DNA from 2 places in the Paludisphaera borealis genome. Region 2 is predicted to be linked to the other one. Evidence: riboswitches for the same ligand, from Rfam matches in the RefSeq annotation. Region 2 holds a riboswitch; the other holds the start of a gene.
What was found. A riboswitch is a leader RNA that binds a small molecule or an ion and turns the genes downstream of it on or off. The one in region 2 is predicted to bind cobalamin.

Region 1 (7,177 bases), 3.1 Mb from region 2:
AGGTCGCGGAGGTCGAGGCGGGTCGCGTGGGGGAACGCGGCCGTCCACCGGATCATCTGTTCGCGCCAGGCTCGATCGGCCGGACCATAGGAAAGCGCTCCGATCACCAGATTGCGACTCTGGTTGATGATTCCGCCCCAGAGCCGCCGACCTTCCCACCAGCGGTCGTAACCGGCGTTGGTCCGCAGCACGAGCAGGAGGCCGAGCGCGGCGCCGGCGATCTCGTGGGGGCCGACGTTCGTATGCAACGTCTCGACCGTCTCGCTCATATGGATCGCCGTGACCAGAAAAGCGAAGCTGCCGAGGACCAGTACCCGAAGCACGATGAGCGGGACCGCCGAGCCTTCGATGCCGAAGACCTCGGCCCAGAAGTGGATTTCCTTGTCACGGAGTCTCACGAAACAACACCTCTCAGATTCTCGGCGCCAGGGCCGATCGGGAATAAGTCCGGACTCGCACCGGCGAGGACGGGCCGTCGCGAACGCCCTCGGACCGGGATCGCCGCCGATCGGCGACCCGGGCGAACCTCACTTGGCCGAGGGCTTCGACGACTCCTCGCGCAGAGCCTTGGCTTCGGGGTGTTCCGGGTCGGCCTTGAGCACCTCGTCGAGCGTCGCGCGGGCCGCGTCGTCTTTCTTGAGGCCGAGCTGCGCGCGGGCGAGCTTGACCTTCAGGTCGTTGGGTTTCTTGGGCTTCATCTTCAAACCGACCTCGTATTCCTCGACGGCCCGCTCGTACTTCTTGCCGGCCGACAGGGCGTCGCCCAACAGGACGTGGGCCGACGGGTCGTAGACGTCGACGTGGAGGCATTCCTCGGCCCATTTTTCGGCCTGGGCGGCGTCGCCGGCGGCCAGCCAACGCTCGGCCAGAACCTTGCGGACGCCGAGGTCGTCGGCGTCGTTGGCGGCGATCAGGGCCATGTCGTTCAGGAAGGCCTCGGTCTTCTTCTGCCGCAAGTGGACCCGGGCCAGGCCGGCGATCCACTTGGTGTGCTGGGGGTCGTCCTTGCGGGCCATCTCGTACAGCTTCTCGGCGGCGTCGAGCCGGCCGGCCTTGAGCGTCAGCTCGGCCATCAAATCGACGACCCGCTCGTTGGGATGCTTGGAGTCGAGAGCCGGTTCGATCAAGGCCAGTGCGGCGTCGTCGTCGCCGATCGACATCATCAAGCGAGCTTTCACGTAGCTGGCCAGCGGGTGGTTCGGCTTCAGCTTCAGGGCCTTGTCGGCCAGCGGGCGGGCCGCCTTGAGGTCGCGGCGCGCGTAGTGCTCGTAGGCCATCCGGGCGTTCAGGTCGGGGTCGTCGGGCTTCGCCTTGAGCTGCCGTTCCAGCTCCGAGAACTTGACCGGCTTCTCCTGGTCGACGCGGGTCCGGATCGTCTGGACGACCTCGTCGAGATACGCCAGGTAGGCTTTCTCGAAATCGGCCTTGTCGACGTGGAAGCACTCGTCGATCGCGCGTTCGGTCGTCAAGCCGCGGCGGTAGGCGGCGAGCATCTTGATCTGGGCGTCGGCGCCGAACCGCTTGGCCATGTAGCGAGCGTAAAGCTGCGCCTGACAGTAGGCCATTTGGCGGTCGTCGGGCTCGTTGGGACGGATGAAGCCGAGGTTGATCGTGTCGAGGTTCAACAGCTTCGACCGGCTGGGGACGCGGTCGAGGAGCATCTTGTTCCACTCCTGGGGCCGGGGGCCTCCCTCGCTCTCGACGGCCAGGGCCTCGGTGTACCAGTGGGGGATGTTGAACTCGGTCTGCTGAAGGGTGATCACGTGAACGACTTCGTGCTTGATCACCCGAGCCCAGTTGTACGGCTTGTTGGTGGCCTTCGGGCTCGCCATGGCGACGACCTTGCCGGTGCAGGCGCCAACGGTCGGGATGAACGGCAGGCCGATCGTCCGGCCGCTGAACCACTGGTGGTTCTTCATGATCTCGATCTTGGTCTTGCCCGGCGGCGCGTAGCCGAATCCGTCGGACAGCTCGGCGAAGACCGATTCGAGATAGCGGCCGAGGTAGCTGGCCAGGAGCGAATCCTGGGTCGGGTCGTACGTGACGGTGAAGTGCTTGGTTTCGTAGGGCTGATAGGTCGCCATGTGCTTGAGCACGCGACGCATGTTGTCGGCCCGGACGTTGAACGGATCGGCGGCGAACGCCGATTCGAAGAGGCTGCCAGCCTCGTCCTCGCGGCCGATCTGCATGTAGAGCATCCCCAGGCCGATGGGGGCGTCGGCGCGGCTGGGGTCGGCCTGGGCGGCGAGCAGAAACGCGCGCTCGGCGGTGAAGTACTTGCGACGGTCGGCGAGCCGTTCGCCGAGGGCGGCGTAGAAGTTCGCGGGCCGGGGGTTGTTCATGAGGACCGAGAACTCGGCGGCGGCGGCCCCGGCGGGATCGACCCGGAGTCGGCAGGCGGCGGCGACGCGGGCCAGGGCGTCCTCGTCGCGCGGGTTGGCGACGACGGCCTTCTGCGCCGCGGCCAGGGCGTCGGCGAACCGCTCGTCGGAGATGTTCAGGTCGGCCAGCAGAACGTGGGCCGGGCCGTAGTGGGGGTTCACCGCCAGCGCCCGCTCGGCCTTCGACCGGCCGGCGGCCAGCCGATAGCCTTGAAGATCGGCCTGGCCGAGCGTCACCAGCACCTCGGGCGACAGCGGGTTGATCTGCTGCGCCCGCGCCAACTCCTTGCTCGCGGCGCGCTCATTGTAGCCGGCGAGGAACAGCCGGCCTTCCAGCCACGGGGCCTTCCAGCAATTCGAGTCGGCCTTGAAGGCGGCCTCGTAGATCTCGTTGATCACGTCGTTGAGCGCGTCGCTCAGGTCTTCGCCCCGGGCCGTGGCGCGGTAGTAGCGCTCGGCCGCCTGGCCGATCAGGACCAGCCCCTCGGCGTCTTTCACCAGCTCGGCGTTGTGGGCGTTGAAATGGTCGACGAACCACTTGCAGGCGGCGACAGCTTTCTCAAGCTCGCCGCGGGCGTCGAGGAGCCGGACGGCGGTCCAGCGGGCGGACAGGTCGTCGGGAGCAGCGGCGAGGGCCTTGGCGACCCAGGCGTCGGCCTTCTCCCAGTCGCCTCGGTTGAACGCGATCTCGGCGAGCCGGGCGGCGGCTATAGGCGATTTGGGGTCCTTGGCCGCGATCGGCTCCAGTTCCTTCACGGCCTTGTCGTACTCGCCCTGGCCGACCAGGCTTTCGGCCCTGCCCAGCGCAAGAGCGCGCTCGAATTCGGGCGTCGGCCCGCCGGGCCGTTTCTTCGCGCCGGCCGCCACGGCGTCGAACGCCTCTTCGGCCTCGGCGTAGCGGCCGTTCTGCAAGAGCCGTCGCGCGGCGTCCAGGTCGCTCGACGTGTCGGTCGCCCCGGGCGCCTGACCTGCGAGACTCGCCGCCAGGAACAGAATCACGTAGCCCATGAATCCTCCCTCCTCGATCTGTTCCCTCACGTTACCAGAATGCCGCCAACGATGGCACCGCGACTTGCCGACCGGCGGGTCCGCCGCGAAATCGCCGGCGACCGTTCTTGCCTTGCGTGGGGGCGGTGGTCGACGTTATAGTCCCGCTTACATTCGACAGGCGTCCAGCCCAACCGCTGGACAGGAAGCCGGTGAAATTCCGGCGCGGGACCGCCGCTGTAAGCGAGAAGGTCTCCGGACGAAAAGCCACTGCGAGCCACGGCTCGCGGGAAGGCGTCCGGCGACCGTTCGACTCGCGAGCCAGAATACGGCCTGACGAATGACCCATTCGATGCTTCGGCCTCAAGCATCACGGGGGGCGGACCGCCATGCGTTCCCGAACGCTGCGCGCCATCGCCTTTTTCTTTTCGTGAGGCCGCGTCCCAAGGCCCCGGAAAGGTCCACTCCTTCGCCTCCTGACTCGCTCGCGGTCGCGATCCGTCGCGCCCACCGCGCACGGTTCGCCGCGACGTCCCGACGTCCGATACGCTCGGCCCCTTCGAAGTCACGCGAAGGGGATGCGAGGCGGGGACTTTCCGCGCCCTGAAGACGCGTTTTGTTCCCATTCGGTTCTTATTGAAAGGAAATTGCATGCGATTGGCTTCACGCTTCTTCAAGGTGCTGGCCGGCGGCTTGGTTCTCGTCGTCTCGTCGTCGACGGCCCGGGCGGGCTTCGACCCGCAGGTGGGGCAGCCTGGCTCGCTCGGAATTCCGGCGTCGAGTCCGCTGTTCACTGAGTGGGCGTCGTCGGTGGTCTCATTCGATCCGGGGCCTCAAGACATCACCAATCCCAACAGCCCGCTCGTCACGTTCGGGTCGCCGTCCAACATTCTCGGCCCGCGCACGGGCGACTCGACCTATAGCGTGCTCTCGCTCGGCGACGGCGGCTCGATCACTCTGGGCTTCGACCGGCCGATCACCAACGGCGCGGGGGCCGATTTCGCGGTCTTCGAGAACGGTTTCCTTTCGGGCGGAGCGGGCATGGCGTTTCTCGAACTGGCGTTCGTCGACGTCTCGTCCGACGGCGTGAACTTCTTCCGGTTCCCGTCGATCTCGCTGACGCAGACCGACACCCAGGTCGGCGGCTTCGGGCTCCTGGACGCGAGCAACCTGCATAACCTCGCCGGCAAGTACATCGCCGGCTACGGCACGGGCTTCGATCTGGACGACCTCGTCGGCGTCTCCCCGCTGCTCGACGTCGACCACGTGTCGTTCGTACGAATCACCGACGTCGTCGGTTCGATCGATCCCCGGTACGGCAGCCGTGATTCGCTGGGCAACCTGATCAACGACCCGTTCAAGACCCCGTTCGGGTCGTCCGGCTTCGATCTCAGCGGCGTGGGAGTGATCCATGCGGCGAACGCGCCGGTGGCGGCCGTGCCGGAGCCGTCGAGCTTCGCACTCGGGTTCTGCGGAATCGCCATCGCGGCGGCGGCGGTCCGCGCCCGCTCCGCCAGGTCCGGCCGACTCGCCGCGTGAGCTGAGCACGGCCCCGAGATCAAGCGTCGATCCCCTCGAAATCCGATATTCCGAGGGGGCCGGCGCCCCGGCTTACTCTGGCTGTTCGCCTTGTCGGACTTCTCGAAGCAGGTACGTCGTCTTGGACTGCGACTCGTAGTACGTCCGCATGATCAGCTCCGACTGGACGCCCAGCAGGATGCTCATGCCGCCGGCCAGAAAGAACATGACGGCCAGCGAGGGCAGGGGGGTCTCGATAAACGTCTTGGACGCCAGGCCGGACCACCACAGCGAGGCCGGCCATGGGAAGACGTACTTGTAGTAAACCATCGCAAAGCAGCAGCCGATCCCCAGCGCGAACGACCACAGGCCGAACCGGCCGAAGAAGTGGATCGGCCGCTGGGAATACTTCTGAAGGAACCGGATCAAGATCAGGTCGAGGACGACGTTGAACGTCCGGCCAAGTCCGTACTTCGTCTTGCCGGCGGTCCGGGCGCGGTGGTTGACCACCTGCTCGGTGACGCGCGCCCCTTGCCAGGCCGCGAAGATCGGGATGAACCGGTGCATCTCGCCGTAGAGCCGCACCCCGGCCAACACGCGACGCCGGTAGGCCTTCATGGTGCAGCCGAAATCGTGGAGCGGAACGCCCGAGATCCGGGCCACCAGGCGGTTGGCGATCTTCGAGGGGATCTTGCGGCTGACGAACGCGTCCTGGCGGTTGCGCCGCCAGCCGGAGACGACGTCGTAGCCTTTTTCGAGGGTCTCCAGCAGCTTGGGGATGTCGGCGGGGTCGTTCTGACGGTCGCCGTCCATCGGCACCAGGACGTCCCCCTGGGCGAGGTCGAGCGCCGCCGAGAGCGCGGCGGTCTGGCCGCAGTTGCGCCAGAGGAACGCCGCGCGGACGTGCTCGGGATCGCGCGCCTGGATCGCCTCAAGCGCGGCGACGGTTCCGTCGGTCGAGCCGTCGTCGACGAAGATCAGCTCGTACCGCCGCGACGTCGGCCGGAGCACGGCGTCCAGCTCCTCGTGGAGCGGGCCGACGTTGTCGACCTCGTTGTAAACCGGGATCAAGACCGACAGATCGACCTTCGAGCCGTTCGACGTCGAGGGGCTTTCGGGGGGCTGCGAGGAAGTCATGAGCCGGCGTCGTTTCCGATGGTCCGATAGGCCGACACGGCGGCGCTCGGGCGGTTTCCGATGATGAACTGTTCCAGGAACCGACGGCTGACGATCAGCGAATCGAGCCGCTTCTCCAGCGATCCCTCGAACGCCCGATCCTCGACCTCGATGGCGAGATGGCCGTCGTATCGGGCGTCGGCGAGCGCCCCGAGGAACGCGCCCCAGCGGACGTCCCCCTGGCCGGGAAGCTTGGGCGAGTGCCAGAGCTTGGGATAGGCGAACACGCCGTGCTCGTCGAGGCCCTTGCGGTCGATCCGGACGTCCTTGGCGTGGGCATGGAAGATCCGGTCGCGGAACTCGGCCAGCGGCGCGACGTAGTCCATGTGCTGAAGGACGAAGTGCGAGGGGTCGAAATTGAGCCCGAAGTTGGGGCTCGGGATGTCGTGGAACATCCGCCGCCAGATCGCCGGGCTGGTCGCCAGGTTCTTGCCGCCGGGCCACTCGTCCGCGCCGAACGACATCGGGCAGTTCTCGATGCCGACTTTCACGTTGCGGGCGTCGGCGTGGGCCATCAGCGGCCGCCAGACTTCGAGGAACCTCGGCCAGTTGTCGTCGACCGACTTGGTGTAATCGCGGCCGACGAACGAGTTGACCCGGCCGACGCCGAGCGCCGCGGCGGCGTCGATCACGTGCCGCAGGTGCGCGGCGGCCGTGTCGGCCTCGTCGCGATCGGGGGAGAGGGGGTTGGGATAATAGCCGAGCCCGGAAATCTCGACCTGGTGCTTTTCGAGCAGGTCGTGGGTCTTCTTGATCGCTGCGGGCGACAGGTCAGTGACGTCGAGATGACTGACGCCCGCGTACCGCCGCTCGGCCTTGCCCGGCGGCCAGCACATCAGCTCGACACTCGCGAAGCCCGCCTCCTGGGCGAACCCGAGAACCTGTTCCAGCGAGAATTCCGGCAAGATGGCCGAGACGAATCCCAGTTTCATGGTCGATGGCCCTACAGACGCCGAGCGGAGCGCGATCCACGACGCGACGGCACCAGGATACCGCAATCGGCGGCGGAATCACCAGCGATCAGAAACGCAACAAGCCCAAGGCGGCGCCCGCCACCAGCCCCCCGACGTGCGCGGCGTTGGCGATCGGTCCGACGGCCCCGGTCATGCAGACGA
Region 2 (7,177 bases):
CGACCATGATCCGCGCCGAGCTGGAACGCGCGGTTGTCTTTATCGCGAGGTGATCGGTCGGGAGTACGACTTCCACGACCTACTATGCTCTCACTTGACGTACGCCGTCGCACTCAATGGCAATCGAGCCTTTGCGTCGTCCAACTCGACACGAGGCGAATCACGTTGGATGCGACCGGATGTTAGACGATCACACTACCCGTCGACCTGGGCCGCGTCGCTCTACCGCCGCAGTTTCTGCGTTCCTCTGAAAACGCTCAGGTCGTCTCGTCCGTACGGAGTCGCCGGGTCTGCTACTGGCTGTCGGTTCCTCGCGAGGAGCCAAGTCCGTCCGATCCCACGAACCGGTGGACTGAAGGCCGACCTCGTAATCGAAGGCTTTGCCCAACCCCGTAGCCTCATTGAGTCGGAATCCTTCGAGTCTTGACGTCAAGACGGATTCGGACGATCAAACGGACGTCGAGGGCTCGGGCCGAGAAAAGACCGGTTTCGAAGGACATCGTCGGCCTGAGTCGACTCGAATTGGATATGGCCCCAAGGGACTTGGACCTTCAATCCGCTGGTTGAGAGCAAATTGACCCGAGGCCGCCGACTCTCGTCAGGCCGACTCCGGTCGAGCCGAGGCCGATGTATCGCTGCGTTCTCCCGAGGTGATCCGCGGGCGATGCGAGAACGACCCGAGGCGGTCCGGGCCGCCCTAATTAATGTTAATCGCCCGAGCAAGCCGCCGGCAAACGCCGAGTAGGCTGAGAACTCCAACCTCCTCCGCGGGGCGCGACGACAGGACCTGTGAACTCAGACGGCGATCACAAGTTCGACAGCGGCGGTCAGGCCGCATTCGATCACGGCCCTTGCGGCCGCATGCCGGGTGGATCTGGATTCGCGAGCGGGCGCAGCCCTATAGGTGACGACCTTCGACGGTTGCTTAAAATCAAGTACGATCCATCGTCCTACCTCACCGACTTTCGCGGGCGGGAGGGGTCTGTGGGCTGCAATTCCTTCGACGTCGCAGCTTGGGCTGAACAGCACATAGCATGCCCCACGGGACCGACGTTGGCGATGCTGGACGTGGGTTCGCCGCCCATAACTTGCTCGATCGCCCGTGGACTTCGGCCGGCGCGAGTACAGCATCCGCGAGGTCTTCACGCACTCTGACGTGTGGGCATCTCGGATGCCCGTTGGTGGCTGATTCCTCACGACAAACAGCTTGTCTGGCGGTCGATCTGCCGCGACGACGATGGCTCGTCATCGGCTCATTCAAGACCATGGCCTACGATCTCAGGCGTTGAGCCTGCAAAATGTGCGGGGAAGCAGTTGTGGCGAGAACAACGTAGAGGAAGTTCCATGCTTGGTATTGACATTTCTGCGAAACAAGGTGCTACGTCAATCGTCGAAACGGGAGGTTTCACGGGTTCCCAAGGCTTGATGAATTAGGGGTTGTCAAGATCATGCACGCAGGGCCACTCGGCGGCTGGAGTGATGCCGCAACGTCTCGGCAACCCCGCGTCAAACGGTGCTTCACGCCGCTGGATTGAGTTGGATGGCCCGATGTAATGGGGTGATCTTTTCTGCGAGTCGCCTGGCCGGGGCACAAAAAATGGGGTATGCTTCCGGACATCGACGGGTTCCTCCCGCGTCGGCGGGAGGATGAAAAGGGAAGCCGGTGAGAATCCGGCGCAGGGCCGCTGCTGTATTCGGCGAGAGACCCGGCCACATAGCCACTGCGACGCGTGCGTCGCGGGAAGGCCGCTCGGGGATCGATCGTAGCCGTAAGTCAGAAGACCTGCCCGTCGTGCGACGCCAATGGTGCCCCGGACCCGGGTACGCGGCAGGTCAGGCTTCATCCGCACGTGCGGAACCCTCCTGCGTTCACGGTCCGACACCTCCATCTGCCCGGACCGGCAGGAAGGACCTTACCCTTGGATTCCTCGTTCGAACGCGAATGCGCGGGTATTCGCTCGCGCCACGCGGCACCCATCCGTCCCGTCTTCGTGGCCGCCGCCGTTTTGGCGGTCATGGCCGCCAGACTCCTTCCCCATCCGCCGAACTTCACGCCCGTCTGCGCGAGCGCCCTCTTCGGCGGCGCCTGCTTCGCCGATCGCCGCGCGGCTTTCCTATTGCCCCTCGCTTCGATGGCCCTGAGCGACCTCGCCCTCGGCTTCCAGTTTCATGCCCTGACAGAGGTCGTCTACGGCTGCTTCCTGCTGGAAGTCACCCTCGGTCTGTGGCTCCTTCTGCGCCGACGGCCCCTCCCGATCGCCGGTGCAACACTGCTCGGCGCGTTCCTCTTCTTCCTGATCACGAATGCCGCATGCTGGGTCTACTTCTATCCCAGGACGCTGGCCGGCATGAGGGACTGCTATGCCTCGGCCATACCTTTCTTCGGTTACACGCTTCTGGGAGACGCAACCCTCCTATTCGGGACGCTCGCCGTCGCCGAGGGCAGGTTCCCTGCATTGAGAGAACGAGCGATTCCTATCCTCGCATGATCTCCGGCCGGCAGCCTTTCTTCGTACGACACTCGAATCTAGGAGCTTGAATGATGACGACGGCGACGAACCTCGGTTTCCCCCGGATGGGCGCGCAACGCGAGTTGAAGAAGCCCCTCGAGCGGTTCTGGTCGAACCGGTCGAGCGGCGACGAGCTGGAAACGGTCGCGCGGCGGCTCCGCGCGGACCACTGGAAGCTTCAGCGAACGGCGGGGATCACCCACGTCCCCAGCAACGATTTCTCCCTCTACGACCACGTCCTCGACGCGGCGGTCATGTTCGGGGTGGTCCCCGACCGATTCGCCCACTTGCCGGCGGGTCCCGAACGCTACTTCGCGATGGCGCGGGGGATCGCCTACGAAGGCGGGCGCGCCGGGGCGGCGGCCCTCGAGATGACCAAGTGGTTCGACACGAACTACCATTACCTCGTGCCCGAGATCGATCCGCGCCAGGAATTCGCCCTCGGCTCGACCAAACCGGTCGACGAGTTCGTCGAGGCGAAGGCGCTCGGCGTTCTGACCAGGCCGGTCCTGCTCGGCCCTGTCTCGTTCCTCCTGCTGGCCAAGGCCAAGGGGAAGGACTTCGATCCGATCACGCTCTGGCCTCGGCTGCTTCCGGTCTACGAGGCGATCCTGGGCGCGCTCGCCGCGGCGGGGGCCGCGTGGGTCCAGATCGACGAGCCATGCCTGACGACCGACGCCTCCGCGCGGGCTCTCCCCACCCTGGAGGAGATCTATTCGCGGCTGGCGGGCGCGGCGGGGGCGACGAATATCCTGCTCGCGACCTATTTCGGCGACCTCGGCGAGGCCCTTCCCGCAGTGCTCCGCCTGCCTGTGAAGGCGGTGCACCTGGACCTCGTCCGCGCCCCGGATCAGCTCTGGCACGCGCTGCCGCTGCTCCGTCCGGAGCAGTCGCTCTCACTCGGACTGATCGACGGTCGAAACGTGTGGAAGACGGACCTGACCCGAGCCTGGGGGGTGGCCGAGGCGGCGGCCGCACGGCTAGGCTCTGATCGCATCATGATCGCCCCGTCCTGTTCCCTGCTCCACGTCCCGTTCGACCTGGATTGCGAATCGAATCTAGAGCCGGAGTTGAAGAGGTGGCTCGCGTTCGCCCGCCAGAAGCTCGACGAGGTCGCCCTGCTGGCCCGCGGCGCGTCGGAGGGCTTGCCGTCGATCGTCGAGAGTCTCGCGGAGAATCGGGCCGCGCTGAAGGGTCGCAGCGAGTCGCCTCGGGTCCGCTCTACGATCGTCCGTCGCCGGATGGCGGCGATCGCGCCCGACCAGCTCGTCCGGGCCCATCCATATCCGACGCGGCGGGTGGCCCAGCGCGGGCGCACGCCTTTGCCCCTGCTGCCGACGACCACGATCGGCTCGTTCCCGCAGACGGAGGACGTCCGCAAGGCCCGGGCCTCGTTCCGCGCGGGGAAACTGCGGGCCGACGAGTACGACGCCTTCCTCAAGGAGAAGACCGCCGAGGCCGTCCGCTGGCAGGAGGAGGTTGGGCTCGACGTGCTGGTGCACGGCGAGTTCGAGCGGAATGACATGGTGGAGTACTTCGGCGAGAACCTGGAAGGCTTCGCCTTCACGGCGAACGGCTGGGTGCAGAGCTACGGCTCGCGCTGCGTCAAGCCGCCGATCATCTTCGGCGACGTCGCTCGGCGCGGCCCGATGACCGTCGAGTGGACTCGATACGCCCAGTCCCTGACCGAGCGCCCGATGAAGGGCATGCTGACCGGGCCCGTGACGATCCTCCAGTGGTCGTTCGTCCGGGACGACCAGCCTCGTAGCGAGACATGCCGTCAGATCGCCCTGGCCATCCGGGACGAGGTCGCCGATCTTGAGGATGCCGGGATCTGTGTGATCCAGATCGACGAGCCCGCATTGCGGGAGGGACTCCCCCTCCGCCGCGACGATTGGGCCGAATATCTGCGATGGGCGGTCGACGCCTTCCGACTCGCCTCGGCCGGGGTCCGCGACGAGACGCAGATCCACACTCACATGTGTTACTGCGAGTTTAACGACATCATCGACTCGATCGCCGCTCTCGACGCCGACGTGATCTCGATCGAGACGTCGCGGTCGCAGATGGAGCTGCTCGGGGCGTTCGGGGAGTTCCGCTACCCGAACGAGATCGGGCCGGGGGTGTACGACATCCACTCGCCGCGCATCCCGACGCGGGAGGACGTCGAGCATCTGCTCGGCAAGGCGCTCGCGGTGCTCTCGCCGGAGCAGCTCTGGGTGAACCCCGACTGCGGGCTGAAGACCCGCCGGTGGGAAGAGGTCAAACCCGCCTTGGCCACGCTGGTGGAGGCCGCACGGGTCGTGCGTCTTCGCCTAGTTGAAGCCATCGCGACGGAGCGAGGCCCGACATGACATCGTCCTCATGGACTCGTTTGTCCCCGGGGTGCACGACCGGGGTCGGCAGCCTTCCTTTCCTCGACGCCGACGAGGCGGTCGAGTTTGTCGCCAAGTCCTGCCCGGAACTGCCATTCTGGCCTCAACTCCCCCGCCGTACGGCGGGGGAGGGCGTGATAGGGCAAGGCATGGGGAGGCTCGTGCAGTACCTCGAACCGATCTCCCGGCCCTATTGCTGGACGGTACGTCCCGGCGCGGGGCCGTTGTTCGCGGCTGCGCTCGACGGCGGCAACTCGGGGCTCATCCCGGAGACCGCGGCAGGTTTCTTCGCGCTGGAGCGGGCGATCCGATCGGGCCGGTTCCCCGCAGCGCGGGCCGTGAAGGCGCAGTTGGAGGGCCCTGCGACGCTCGCTCACTGCTTCTACCTGGACGGAGGGCCGGTCTCGCGGATTCCCGGCTGGTTAGGTCGCCTCGCCGGTTTCCTCGAACGCCAAGCCGCCTGGCAGGTGCGGCGGCTCCGCGACCTCGGGCTGCTCGTGGTGTTCGTGCTCGACGAGCCGGCGCTCTCCCTCGTCGACGGTATGAGCCCCGCAGCCCCTGCGGTCGCCTCGGCATTGCGACGCGTCCTGGCTGCCGCCCGTCGCGAAGGCGCGGCCGTCGGCATCCACTGCTGCGCCACTCTGCCCTCAGCCGCGTTCGAGGACATCGACCTCGATCTACTGTCCTTCGACGCACATCTCCCGATCGCGGACGACTTCTACTCCCTCGCCCGCGGCATTCTGGCTCGCGGGGGCCGTTTGGCTTTCGGCCTCGCACCGACCGGCCCGTCGTCCATGACCGTCGAATCGATGGAATCGCGCTGGCTGGCCCTTGCATCCTTACTCGGAGATCCGGCGGCCGTCGTGTCGCAGTCGCTGGTCACCGCGACGTGCGGTCTCGGGCTCTCGTCGACCTCCGATACCGATAGTTCTTTCACCCTCGCCCAACGGGCCGGCGACTCGATCCGTTCGTACGCCGCTGCACGATCGTCTGCCGGCTTGCCCTGAAGCGAAGCGCGAGTCGTAGTCGTTCCTATTCCTGACGCTCAATCGCACGGGGCTTTAGATATCATGTCCGTAGAACCTCTGGTCGTCGCTCCCGAGAACGGCACATCGCCTCACACGGTGAAACCGCCTGCGCAATCGGCGGCGGTCGCCGAGTCGGGCATGCACGTGCGAAAGCGCAACGGCGGGCTCGAACCGGTCGACGTCAACAAGATCGTCCGGGCGGTGCAGCGCTCGGTAGGCGGTCTCCCTCATGTGGACATCATGCGGATTGCGGTGAAGACGATCGGCGGCCTCTTCGACGGGGCCACGACGCGCGAGCTCGACCGGCTCTCGATCCAGACCGCCGCGTCCCTTATCGCCGAGGAGCCCGAATACTCTCAATTGGCGGCGCGGCTCTTGGACCGCTACATCGACAAGGAGGTAAGGAACCAGGACATCCATTCCTTCTCCCAGTCGGTCGCGGTGGGTCATCGCCTCGGCCTCGTCTCTACCGAGACGGCTCGTTTCGTCGCCTCGAACGCCCGGAAGCTGAACTCGGCCGCAGACCGATCGTGCGACCTCTTCGAGTACTTCGGGCTCCGCACGGTCTACGACCGCTACTTGCTACGCCATCCGGTCGCCCGCGACGTGACCGAGACGCCCTCCTACTTCTTCCTGCGGGTCGCCTGCGGCCTCTCGACGAGCGTCAACGACGCTCTCAGCCTCTTCGAACTCATGGCGGCTCACCGCTACCTGCCCAGCTCTCCGACCTTGTTCAACTCGGGGACGCCCCGATCGCAGATGTCCTCCTGTTACCTGCTCGACTCGCCGGGCGACGACCTCGAAGACATCTACGCCCGATACGCCGACGTCGCCCGACTCTCGAAATACGCGGGAGGGATCGGGCTGGCTTATCACCGAATCCGCTCGCGAGGTTCGCTCATTCGCGGGACGAACGGGCACAGCAACGGCATCGTCCCCTGGTTGAAGACGCTTGATTCCTCCGTCGCCGCAGTCAATCAGGGGGGCGGAGGAAAGGGGCGTGTGCTGTCTACCTGGAGACCTGGCACGCCGACATCGAGGAGTTCCTCGAACTGAAGGACAACGCGGGCGACGAAGCCCGGCGGACCTACAACCTCAACCTGGCGAACTGGGTCCCGGATCTCTTCATGAGGCGGGTCGAGAGCGGCGAACGCTGGTCGCTGTTCGACCCCAAGGTCGTCCCCCACCTCTCGGATCTCCACGGCGACGACTTCGACGCGGCGTACTCGCGGGCCGAGGCCGAGGGGCACGCCATGAAGCAGGT

Region 1: it holds a riboswitch for cobalamin, as region 2 does, so the genes downstream of both, BSF38_RS12755 (hypothetical protein) here and BSF38_RS24710 (DUF6580 family putative transport protein) in region 2, are expected to answer to the same signal.

Annotation. Positions count from the first base shown of each region.
Region 1 covers NZ_CP019082.1:3,300,758-3,307,934, forward strand. The annotation lists gene BSF38_RS12745 (bestrophin family protein) at 1-398, opposite strand, end outside; gene BSF38_RS12750 (tetratricopeptide repeat protein) at 528-3,389, opposite strand; cobalamin riboswitch at 3,531-3,719, shown strand; gene BSF38_RS12755 (hypothetical protein) at 4,020-4,907, shown strand; gene BSF38_RS12760 (glycosyltransferase family 2 protein) at 4,980-6,023, opposite strand; gene BSF38_RS12765 (sugar phosphate isomerase/epimerase family protein) at 6,020-6,994, opposite strand; gene BSF38_RS12770 (rhomboid family intramembrane serine protease) at 7,083-7,177, opposite strand, start outside.
Region 2 covers NZ_CP019082.1:6,386,650-6,393,826, reverse strand. The annotation lists cobalamin riboswitch at 1,606-1,805, shown strand; gene BSF38_RS24710 (DUF6580 family putative transport protein) at 1,920-2,489, shown strand; gene metE (5-methyltetrahydropteroyltriglutamate--homocysteine S-methyltransferase) at 2,540-4,864, shown strand; gene BSF38_RS24700 (uroporphyrinogen decarboxylase/cobalamine-independent methonine synthase family protein) at 4,861-5,892, shown strand; partial or broken gene BSF38_RS32740 (ribonucleoside-diphosphate reductase subunit alpha) at 6,052-7,177, shown strand, end outside.